DNA from 2 places in the Kitasatospora sp. NPDC041917 genome. Region 1 is predicted to be linked to the other one. Evidence: predicted binding sites of a transcription regulator. Region 1 holds the regulator's gene; the other holds the start of a gene.
The links. The regulator HrcA, encoded in region 1, represses chaperone genes, less so after heat shock. The targets are predictions, from matches to a motif close to TTNGCACTCNGNNNNNCNGAGTGCNAA.
Positions count from the first base shown of each region.

Region 2: a site for HrcA is predicted at 2,045-2,071, ahead of groL (chaperonin GroEL). Genes of this name have one in related genera too.

Region 1 is NZ_JBVJBI010000006.1:114,904-119,116, reverse strand. It holds gene ACZ6EM_RS09350 (S41 family peptidase) at 1-90, opposite strand, end outside; gene ACZ6EM_RS09345 (16S rRNA (uracil(1498)-N(3))-methyltransferase) at 222-971, opposite strand; gene dnaJ (molecular chaperone DnaJ) at 1,047-2,186, opposite strand; gene hrcA (heat-inducible transcriptional repressor HrcA) at 2,262-3,296, opposite strand; gene htpX (zinc metalloprotease HtpX) at 3,586-4,213, shown strand, end outside.
Region 2 is NZ_JBVJBI010000020.1:140,078-144,290, reverse strand. It holds gene thrC (threonine synthase) at 1-849, shown strand, start outside; gene ACZ6EM_RS24275 (ubiquitin-like small modifier protein 1) at 885-1,163, shown strand; gene ACZ6EM_RS24270 (cold-shock protein) at 1,701-1,904, shown strand; gene groL (chaperonin GroEL) at 2,226-3,848, shown strand; gene ACZ6EM_RS24260 (hypothetical protein) at 3,978-4,213, shown strand, end outside.

The sequences.
Region 1 (4,213 bases):
GACGAAGGCGACCAGGTCGCCGTGCAGGTGGGGATGGCGCAGGTAGGCGCCCGCCGAGCTGTTCGAGGAGGTGCTCAGAGAGTCCGTCACCCGGCCAGCCTAAGCAGGTGCGCGTACGATCCGCGCCGTTTTTCCCAGACTTCCGGCGCCGCCCGCGGAGGGCTGTTACGCCCTCCCGGGAACCACCCCGCAGGCCGCCCCGACCGCCTGCACGGCCGCCGTCACGACCAGCGGCCGGTGCGCCCGAGCAGCAGCGCGCCGGCGGCCACCCCGGCGGTCGAGGTGCGCAGCACCGAGGAGCCCAGCCGGTACGGCTTGGCGCCCGCCTCGGCGAAGGCGGCCAGCTCCTCCGGGGAGACCCCGCCCTCGGGGCCGACCACCAGCACGATGTCCCCGCCCTCCGGCAGCCCGGCGTGCGCCAGCGGCTCGGCGCCCTCCTCGTGCAGCACGGCGGCGAACGCGGCCTGCGCCAGCACCGGCGCCAGCTGCCGGGTGGTCATCGGCTCGCGGACCTCGGGGAAGCGCAGCCGGCGGGACTGCTTGCCCGCCTCCCGGGCGGTGGCCCGCCACTTGGCGAGCGCCTTGGCGCCGCGCTCGCCCTTCCACTGGGTGATGCAGCGCGAGGCGGACCACGGGACCACCACGTCCACGCCGACCTCGGTCATCGTCTCCACGGCCAGCTCGCCGCGGTCGCCCTTGGGCAGCGCCTGGACGACCACGATCCGCGGCGCGGGCTCCGGCTCCCGGCGCACGGCGGCGACCGTCACGTCGATCGCGTCCTTGCCGAGCACCTCGGCGACCGTGCCGTCCACCCCGAGTCCCAGCCCGTCGGCCAGGGTGACCGCCTCGCCCCGCTCCAGCCGCTTCACCGCGGCCGCGTGCCGCCCCTCCGGGCCGTCCAGACGCACCACGGCCCCGGGCACGGCGGCGGCGATCCGCTCGGTCTCGACGACGAAGACGGGCGCGGTCATGACGGGGGAACCTCCAGGAGTGGGACGGGAACACGGAAGGGGTGCCGGGATCCCCCGGCACCCCTCCGCGGACGACTACCGGCCGTTGAAGGCGTCCTTCAGGCGGGAGAACAGGCCCTGCTGGCCCGGCGCGAACTGGCCGGACGGCTGCTCCTCGCCGCGCAGCACCGCGAGGCGGCGCAGCAGCTCCTCCTGCTCGGCGTCGAGCTTGGTGGGCGTCTTCACCTCGACGTGCACTATCAGGTCGCCCCGGCCGCCGCCGCGCAGGTGGGTGATGCCCCGGCCGTGCAGCGGGATCGACTGGCCGGACTGGGTGCCGGGCCGGATGTCGACCTCCTCCAGGCCGTCCAGGGTCTGCAGCGGCACCCGGGTGCCGAGCGAGGCCGCCGTCATCGGGATGGTGACGGTGCAGTGCAGGTCGTCCCCGCGCCGCTGGAAGATGGCGTGGGTGGTCTCGGCGATCTCGACGTACAGGTCGCCGGCCGGGCCGCCGCCGGGGCCGACCTCGCCCTCGCCGGCCAGCTGGATCCGGGTGCCGTTGTCGACCCCGGCCGGGATCTTGACGGTCAGGGTGCGGCGGGCGCGCACGCGGCCGTCGCCGGCGCACTCCGGGCACGGGGTCGGCACGACGGTGCCGAAGCCCTGGCACTGCGGGCAGGGGCGGGAGGTCATGACCTGGCCCAGGAAGGACCGGGTGACCTGGGAGACCTCGCCCTTGCCGCGGCACATGTCACAGGTCTGCGCCGAGGTGCCGGGGGCCGCGCCCTCGCCGCTGCAGGTGGTGCAGGTGACGGCGGTGTCGACCTGGAGTTCCTTGGTGGTGCCGAACGCGGCCTCCTCCAGGGTGATCTCCAGCCGGATCATGGCGTCCTGGCCGCGGCGGGTGCGCGAGCGCGGGCCGCGCTGGCCGGCCGCGGCGCCGAAGAAGGCGTCCATGATGTCGGAGAAGCCGAAGCCCGCCGCGCCGGCGCCGAAGCCGCCGGCACCGCCGCCGCCCGGGGACAGCGGGTCCCCGCCGAGGTCGTAGACCTGACGCTTCTGCGGGTCGGAGAGCACCTCGTAGGCGGCGTTGATCTCCTTGAACCGCTCCTGCGTCTTCGGGTCCGGGTTGACGTCCGGGTGCAGTTCGCGTGCCAGGCGCCGGAACGCCTTCTTGATCTCGTCCTGCCCCGCATCCCGTCGGACGCCGAGTACCGCGTAGTAGTCCGTGGCCACCAAATGCTCCGCTTGTTCCGCCTGTAGTAGTGCTGCGACTGGACGCCACCGTTGAAATTCTAACGGTGGCCCTTGCTAGGACTCGGCCAGGATCTGGCCCACGTACCGCGCCACCGCTCGCACCGCCCCCATTGTGCCGGGGTAGTCCATCCGGGTCGGACCGATCACACCCAGTTTCGCCACGCTCTCGTCGCCCGAACCGTAGCCGACCGAAACGATCGAGGTGGAATTCAGCCCTTCATAGGCGTTCTCCCGCCCGATCCGGACCGTCATCGCGGCGTCCGCGGTCTCACCCAGGAGGCGGAGCAGGATGACCTGCTCCTCCAGGGCCTCCAGCACCGGCTGGATGGTGAGCGGGAAGTCGTGCCCGAAGCGGGTCAGGTTGGCCGTGCCGGCCAGCATGATCCGCTCCTCGTTCTGCTCGGCGAGCGTCTCGAACAGGGTCGCCAGGACCGTGCTGACCGTCGGCCGGTCGGCCTGTTCGAACAGCGCCGGCAGCTCCTCCAGCAGCCCCGGGACCTCCGGGAGGCGTCGGCCGGCGGCTCTCGCGTTGATCCGGGCCCGCAGGTCCGCCAGCACCGTCTCGCCGACCGAGCCCGGGCAGTCGACCATCCGCTGCTCGACCCGGCCGGTGTTGGTGATCAGTACCAGCATCACCTTGGCCGGGGCCAGCGCCACCAGCTCGATGTGCCGGACGGTGGAGCGCGTCAGCGAGGGGTACTGCACCACCGCGACCTGCCGGGTCAGCTGGGCGAGCAGCCGCACGGTGCGGGCGACCACGTCGTCCAGGTCGACCGCGCCGTCCAGGAAGTGCCGGATGGCCCGGCGCTCGGGGGCGCTCATCGGCTTGATCTCGGCGAGCTTGTCGACGAAGAGGCGGTACCCCTTGTCGGTCGGGATACGGCCGGCGCTGGTGTGCGGCTGGTGGATGTAGCCCTCCTCCTCCAGCGCCGCCATGTCGTTGCGGACGGTCGCCGGCGAGACCCCGAGGTTGTGCCGTTCCACCAGGGCCTTGGAGCCGACCGGCTCCTCGGTGCCCACGTAGTCCTGCACGATCGCGCGGAGTACGGCGAGCTTGCGTTCGTCCAGCTGGCGGACCTCACCGGCCATGGGGCACGCACCTCCGTCTTCGCACGTTGTCCGACTGTGTCCCTCGCTGCTGCGGGCCGCTCCGGGAGGCCCCCGGTCTTGGCACTCTGAACCTACGAGTGCCAGAACCGTACCTGCCAGTGTAAGGCCCGGGTCCCGCGGCAGGAACGGCCCGAGGGGCGTGATCCTCCCCGCAGTTCCGGACACGGCCCGCGGGGCCCCGGCGGTTCGATCCTCCCGGCACCGGGGTGGTGCCGGGAGGCCGTCCGGGTGGCAGCATCGAAAGCGACGGCGAACGGAGGAGCAAGCGATGTCGAGCTCGGGCCAGCACACCCGTTTCGCGCCCGACCGCGGCCTGACCGGCCGCATGGTCGCGACGATGTTCGTGATCGGGTTGCTGTACGTCGGTTTCACCGGCCTGCTGATCGCGCTGCTGCGCGGCGCCTGGCCACTGATCGTCCTGATCTCCGGCGGGCTGTTCGTGGCCCAGTTCTGGTTCAGCGACAAGATCACCGAACGGGCGATGGGCGCCCACCAGGTGTCCCCGGAACAGTTCCCCCAACTCCACGGCACCGTCGACCGGCTCTGCGCCCTGGCCGACATGCCCAAACCGCGGGTGGCGGTCGCCGACAACGACATGCCGAACGCCTTCGCCACCGGCCGCAACCCGCAGAACGCGGTGATCTGCGTGACCACCGGGCTGCTGCGCCGGCTGGAACCGGAGGAACTGGAGGGAGTCCTCGCGCACGAGCTGTCGCACGTCGCCCACCGGGACGTCGCGGTGATGACGATCGCCGGGTTCCTCGGCGTCCTCGCCGGGGCGATGACCCGGATCGCCGTGTACGGCGGTTTCATGGGCGGCGGGCGCAACAACAACGACCAGAACGCCGCCATCCTGGCGCTGATCATCCCGCTGGTGTCGATCGTCGTCTACGCGA
Region 2 (4,213 bases), on a different contig from region 1:
TGCTCCTCCACCGGCAACCTGGCCGGCGCGGTGGGGGCGGCGGCGGCCCGGGCCGGGTTCCGGTCCTGCGTGTTCATCCCGCACGACCTGGAGCAGGGCAAGGTCGTCATGGCCGGGGTGTACGGCGGCGAGCTGGTCGGCATCGAGGGCAACTACGACGACGTGAACCGCTTCTGCTCGGAGCTGATCGGCGATTCGGCCGGCGAGGGCTGGGGCTTCGTCAACGTGAACCTGCGGCCGTACTACGGCGAGGGTTCCAAGACGCTGGCGTACGAGATCTGCGAGCAGCTCGGCTGGCGGCTGCCGGAGCAGATCGTGATCCCGATCGCCTCGGGCTCGCAGCTGACGAAGATCGACAAGGGCCTCCAGGAGCTGATCAGGCTCGGCCTGGTCGAGGACCGGCCGTACCGGATCTTCGGCGCCCAGGCCGAGGGCTGCTCGCCGGTGTCGGCCGCGTTCAAGGCCGGCCGGGACGTGATCAAGCCGGTCAAGCCGGACACCATCGCCAAGTCGCTGGCGATCGGCAACCCGGCCGACGGCCCGTACGTGCTGGACATCGCCCGCCGCACCGGTGGCGCGGTGGAGGACGTCACGGACGCCGAGGTCGTGGCGGCGATCCGGCTGCTGGCGCGGACCGAGGGCATCTTCGCCGAGACCGCCGGCGGGGTGACCGTCGGCGTGCTGAAGAAGCTGGTCGAGACCGGGCAGCTGGATCCGGCCAAGGAAACCGTCGCGATCAACACCGGCGACGGCCTGAAGACCCTGGACGCCGTCTCCGACGCCGGGATGACCGCCGTCATCCGCCCGACGCTGGACTCGTTCCGCGCCGCCGGCCTCGCGTCCGTCTGAACCACCCGATCGGCCCCGCCCCCGCAAGGAGAGTCATGAGCGCCAACGTCCGCATTCCCACCATCCTCCGCACCTACACCGACGGTGCCGCCGTGGTGACCGCCGAGGGTGCCACCCTGGCCGAGGTCGTCGCCGACCTGGAGAAGAACCACCCGGGCATCTCGGCCCGCATCCTGGACGACACCGGCAAGCTGCGCCGCTTCGTGAACGTCTACGTGAACGACGACGACGTGCGTTTCGCCGAGGGCCTGGCGACCGAGATCGAGGACGGCGCCGGCATCTCGATCATCCCGGCGGTGGCCGGCGGCTGCTGAGCCTTCGCGACCAACCAGCGGTCGCCCGCGCGTACGGAATTCCGTTTCCCGTATGCGCGGGCGACCGCTGGCATTCCGGCCGGAATATTTCCCGGTCGAGTCGGAGTAGAGTGTGGCTCGGTTGGGAACAGGGTTTCCCTTTCGGCCCCCGCAGTGCTCGGCCCGGGGGCGTCCGGCCGGCGGGACCGGCCCGTGAAACATGTCAGGCGGATGTCAGAATTCCCGCGGACATTTGAGTAATTCGTCCGCTATGTCCGGCGTGAAATGCCGAGATTATTCCGATTCGGCCCGTCCTGTCCCTTGACATCGAGGCGGAATTACCGGTGGTTGGCCCTGTTGCAGAGGGCGTCGATCCGGATACATTCAGCGGCGGTCGACGCAATCACCCGCTCGCCGGAAGCCGCCTGGCGTCCTGCACGGAGGGTTGCGGCGTGCACGGCTGCGCCCAGGGGGGGTTCCCCGGGCCGGCCTTCAACCAATCCGGGCCCGCGACCTGCGGGCGCGTGAAGGGCCAGCACAGCACTAGGGGAGTTCGGAATGGCTCAGGGCACCGTCAAGTGGTTCAACGCGGAGAAGGGCTACGGCTTCATCGCGGTCGACGGTGGTGCGGACGTCTTCGTCCACTACAGCGCGATCCAGATGGACGGCTACCGCACCCTCGAGGAGGGCCAGCGGGTCGAGTTCGAGATCTCTCAGGGACAGAAGGGCCCGCAGGCGGACATGGTCCGCGCCGCGGTCTGACCCCTTCCGACCCCAGGAGCTCGGCGCGGCCCTGCGGCTGGTGACCTCTCGCTTCTCGACGGGCCCGTGCGACTCGTGTCGCACGGGCCCGTCGGCGTTCCCGGGCGGCCCCGGCGGCGGCTCGCGGATTGCCGATTGGGCTTGCACTCGCCCACCCGGAGTGCTAATCATTGGCGTTAGCACTCACAGTGTGAGAGTGACAGCGGACCGGGTCGGTGAGGCCCCCGGGAGCGGAGGGAATGGACCTCCGCGCACCAGGGCCGTCCGTCGCGGGCACCCCTTGGTCCGAGCAGTCGACCGTGTCCCGGAGGACCACTTCTGATGGCCAAGATCATCGCCTTTGATGAGGAAGCTCGCCGCGGCCTTGAGCGTGGCATGAACCAGCTCGCCGACGCGGTGAAGGTCACGCTCGGCCCCAAGGGCCGCAACGTCGTGCTGGAGAAGAAGTGGGGCGCCCCCACGATCACCAACGACGGTGTCTCCATCGCCAAGGAGATCGAGCTCGAGGACCCGTACGAGAAGATCGGTGCGGAGCTCGTCAAGGAGGTCGCCAAGAAGACGGACGACGTCGCGGGTGACGGCACCACCACCGCCACCGTGCTCGCCCAGGCCCTGGTTCGCGAGGGTCTGCGCAACGTCGCCGCCGGCGCCAACCCGATGGCCCTGAAGCGCGGCATCGAGAAGGCCGTCGCCGCCGTCTCCGACCAGCTGCTGGCCCAGGCCAAGGACGTGGAGACCAAGGAGCAGATCGCCTCCACCGCCTCCATCTCGGCCGCCGACACCCAGATCGGCGAGCTGATCGCCGAGGCCATGGACAAGGTCGGCAAGGAAGGCGTCATCACCGTCGAGGAGAGCAACACCTTCGGTCTGGAGCTTGAGCTCACCGAGGGCATGCGCTTCGACAAGGGCTACATCTCCGCCTACTTCGCCACCGACCTGGAGCGCATGGAGGCGACGTTCGAGGACCCGTACATCCTCATCGCCAACTCCAAGATCGGCTCGGTCAAGGACCTGCTCCCGCTGCTGGAGAAGGTCATGCAGAGCGGCAAGCCGCTGGTCATCATCGCCGAGGACGTCGAGGGCGAGGCCCTGTCGACCCTGGTCGTGAACAAGATCCGTGGCACCTTCAAGTCCGTCGCCGTCAAGGCCCCGGGCTTCGGTGACCGCCGCAAGGCCATGCTCGGCGACATCGCCATCCTCACCGGTGGCACCGTCATCTCCGAGGAGGTCGGCCTCAAGCTGGAGAACGCCGGCATCGACCTGCTGGGCACCGCCCGCAAGGTGGTCATCACCAAGGACGAGACCACCATCGTCGACGGTGGCGGCGACAGCGAGCAGGTCGCGGGCCGCGTCAACCAGATCCGCGCCGAGATCGAGAACAGCGACTCGGACTACGACCGCGAGAAGCTCCAGGAGCGCCTCGCCAAGCTGGCCGGCGGCGTGGCCGTCATCAAGGCCGGCGCGGCCACCGAGGTGGAGCTCAAGGAGCGCAAGCACCGCATCGAGGACGCCGTCCGCAACGCCAAGGCCGCCGTCGAGGAGGGCATCGTCGCCGGTGGTGGCGTCGCCCTGCTGCAGGCCGGTGTCGCCTTCGACAAGCTGGAGCTGGACGGCGACGAGGCCACCGGTGCCAACATCGTCAAGGTCGCGCTGGAGGCCCCGATCAAGCAGATCGCGACCAACGCCGGCCTGGAGGGTGGCGTCGTGGTGGAGAAGGTGCGCAACCTCCCCGCCGGTCACGGCCTGAACGCGGCCACCAACACCTACGTCGACCTGATCGCCGAGGGCATCATCGACCCGGCCAAGGTCACCCGCTCCGCGCTGCAGAACGCCGCCTCCATCGCGGCGCTGTTCCTCACCACCGAGGCCGTCATCGCCGACAAGCCGGAGAAGGCCGCCGCGGCCGCCGGCGGCGGCATGCCGGGCGGTGACATGGACTTCTGATCCTGATCGTTTCGATCGGATCGGTTGGACCTCGTCCGTGTGGGCGGTTCCCTTCGGGGGGCCGCCCACACGGCGTTTCGGCGTTCCGGTCGTTTCGGTGTTCCGGACGTGTCGACGGAGAATGGACGGATGGCTGCTGACGACATCGAGACCGCCCTGCACAACGCACGGGCACTGATCCTGGCCGACCTCACCGCGCGGGACGTGGCGGACGCCGCCGTCGTCTCGCTGGTGGAGCAGGCCGTGACGCACCGCCGCTGGTGGCTGGAGCAGTGGCCGGACGGCACCGAGTACGTGCTCGGGCTGGTCGCCCAGGACGTCCAGGACGCGCTGCTGGAGGCGTACGGGCGCTGGCCGCTGTGCGC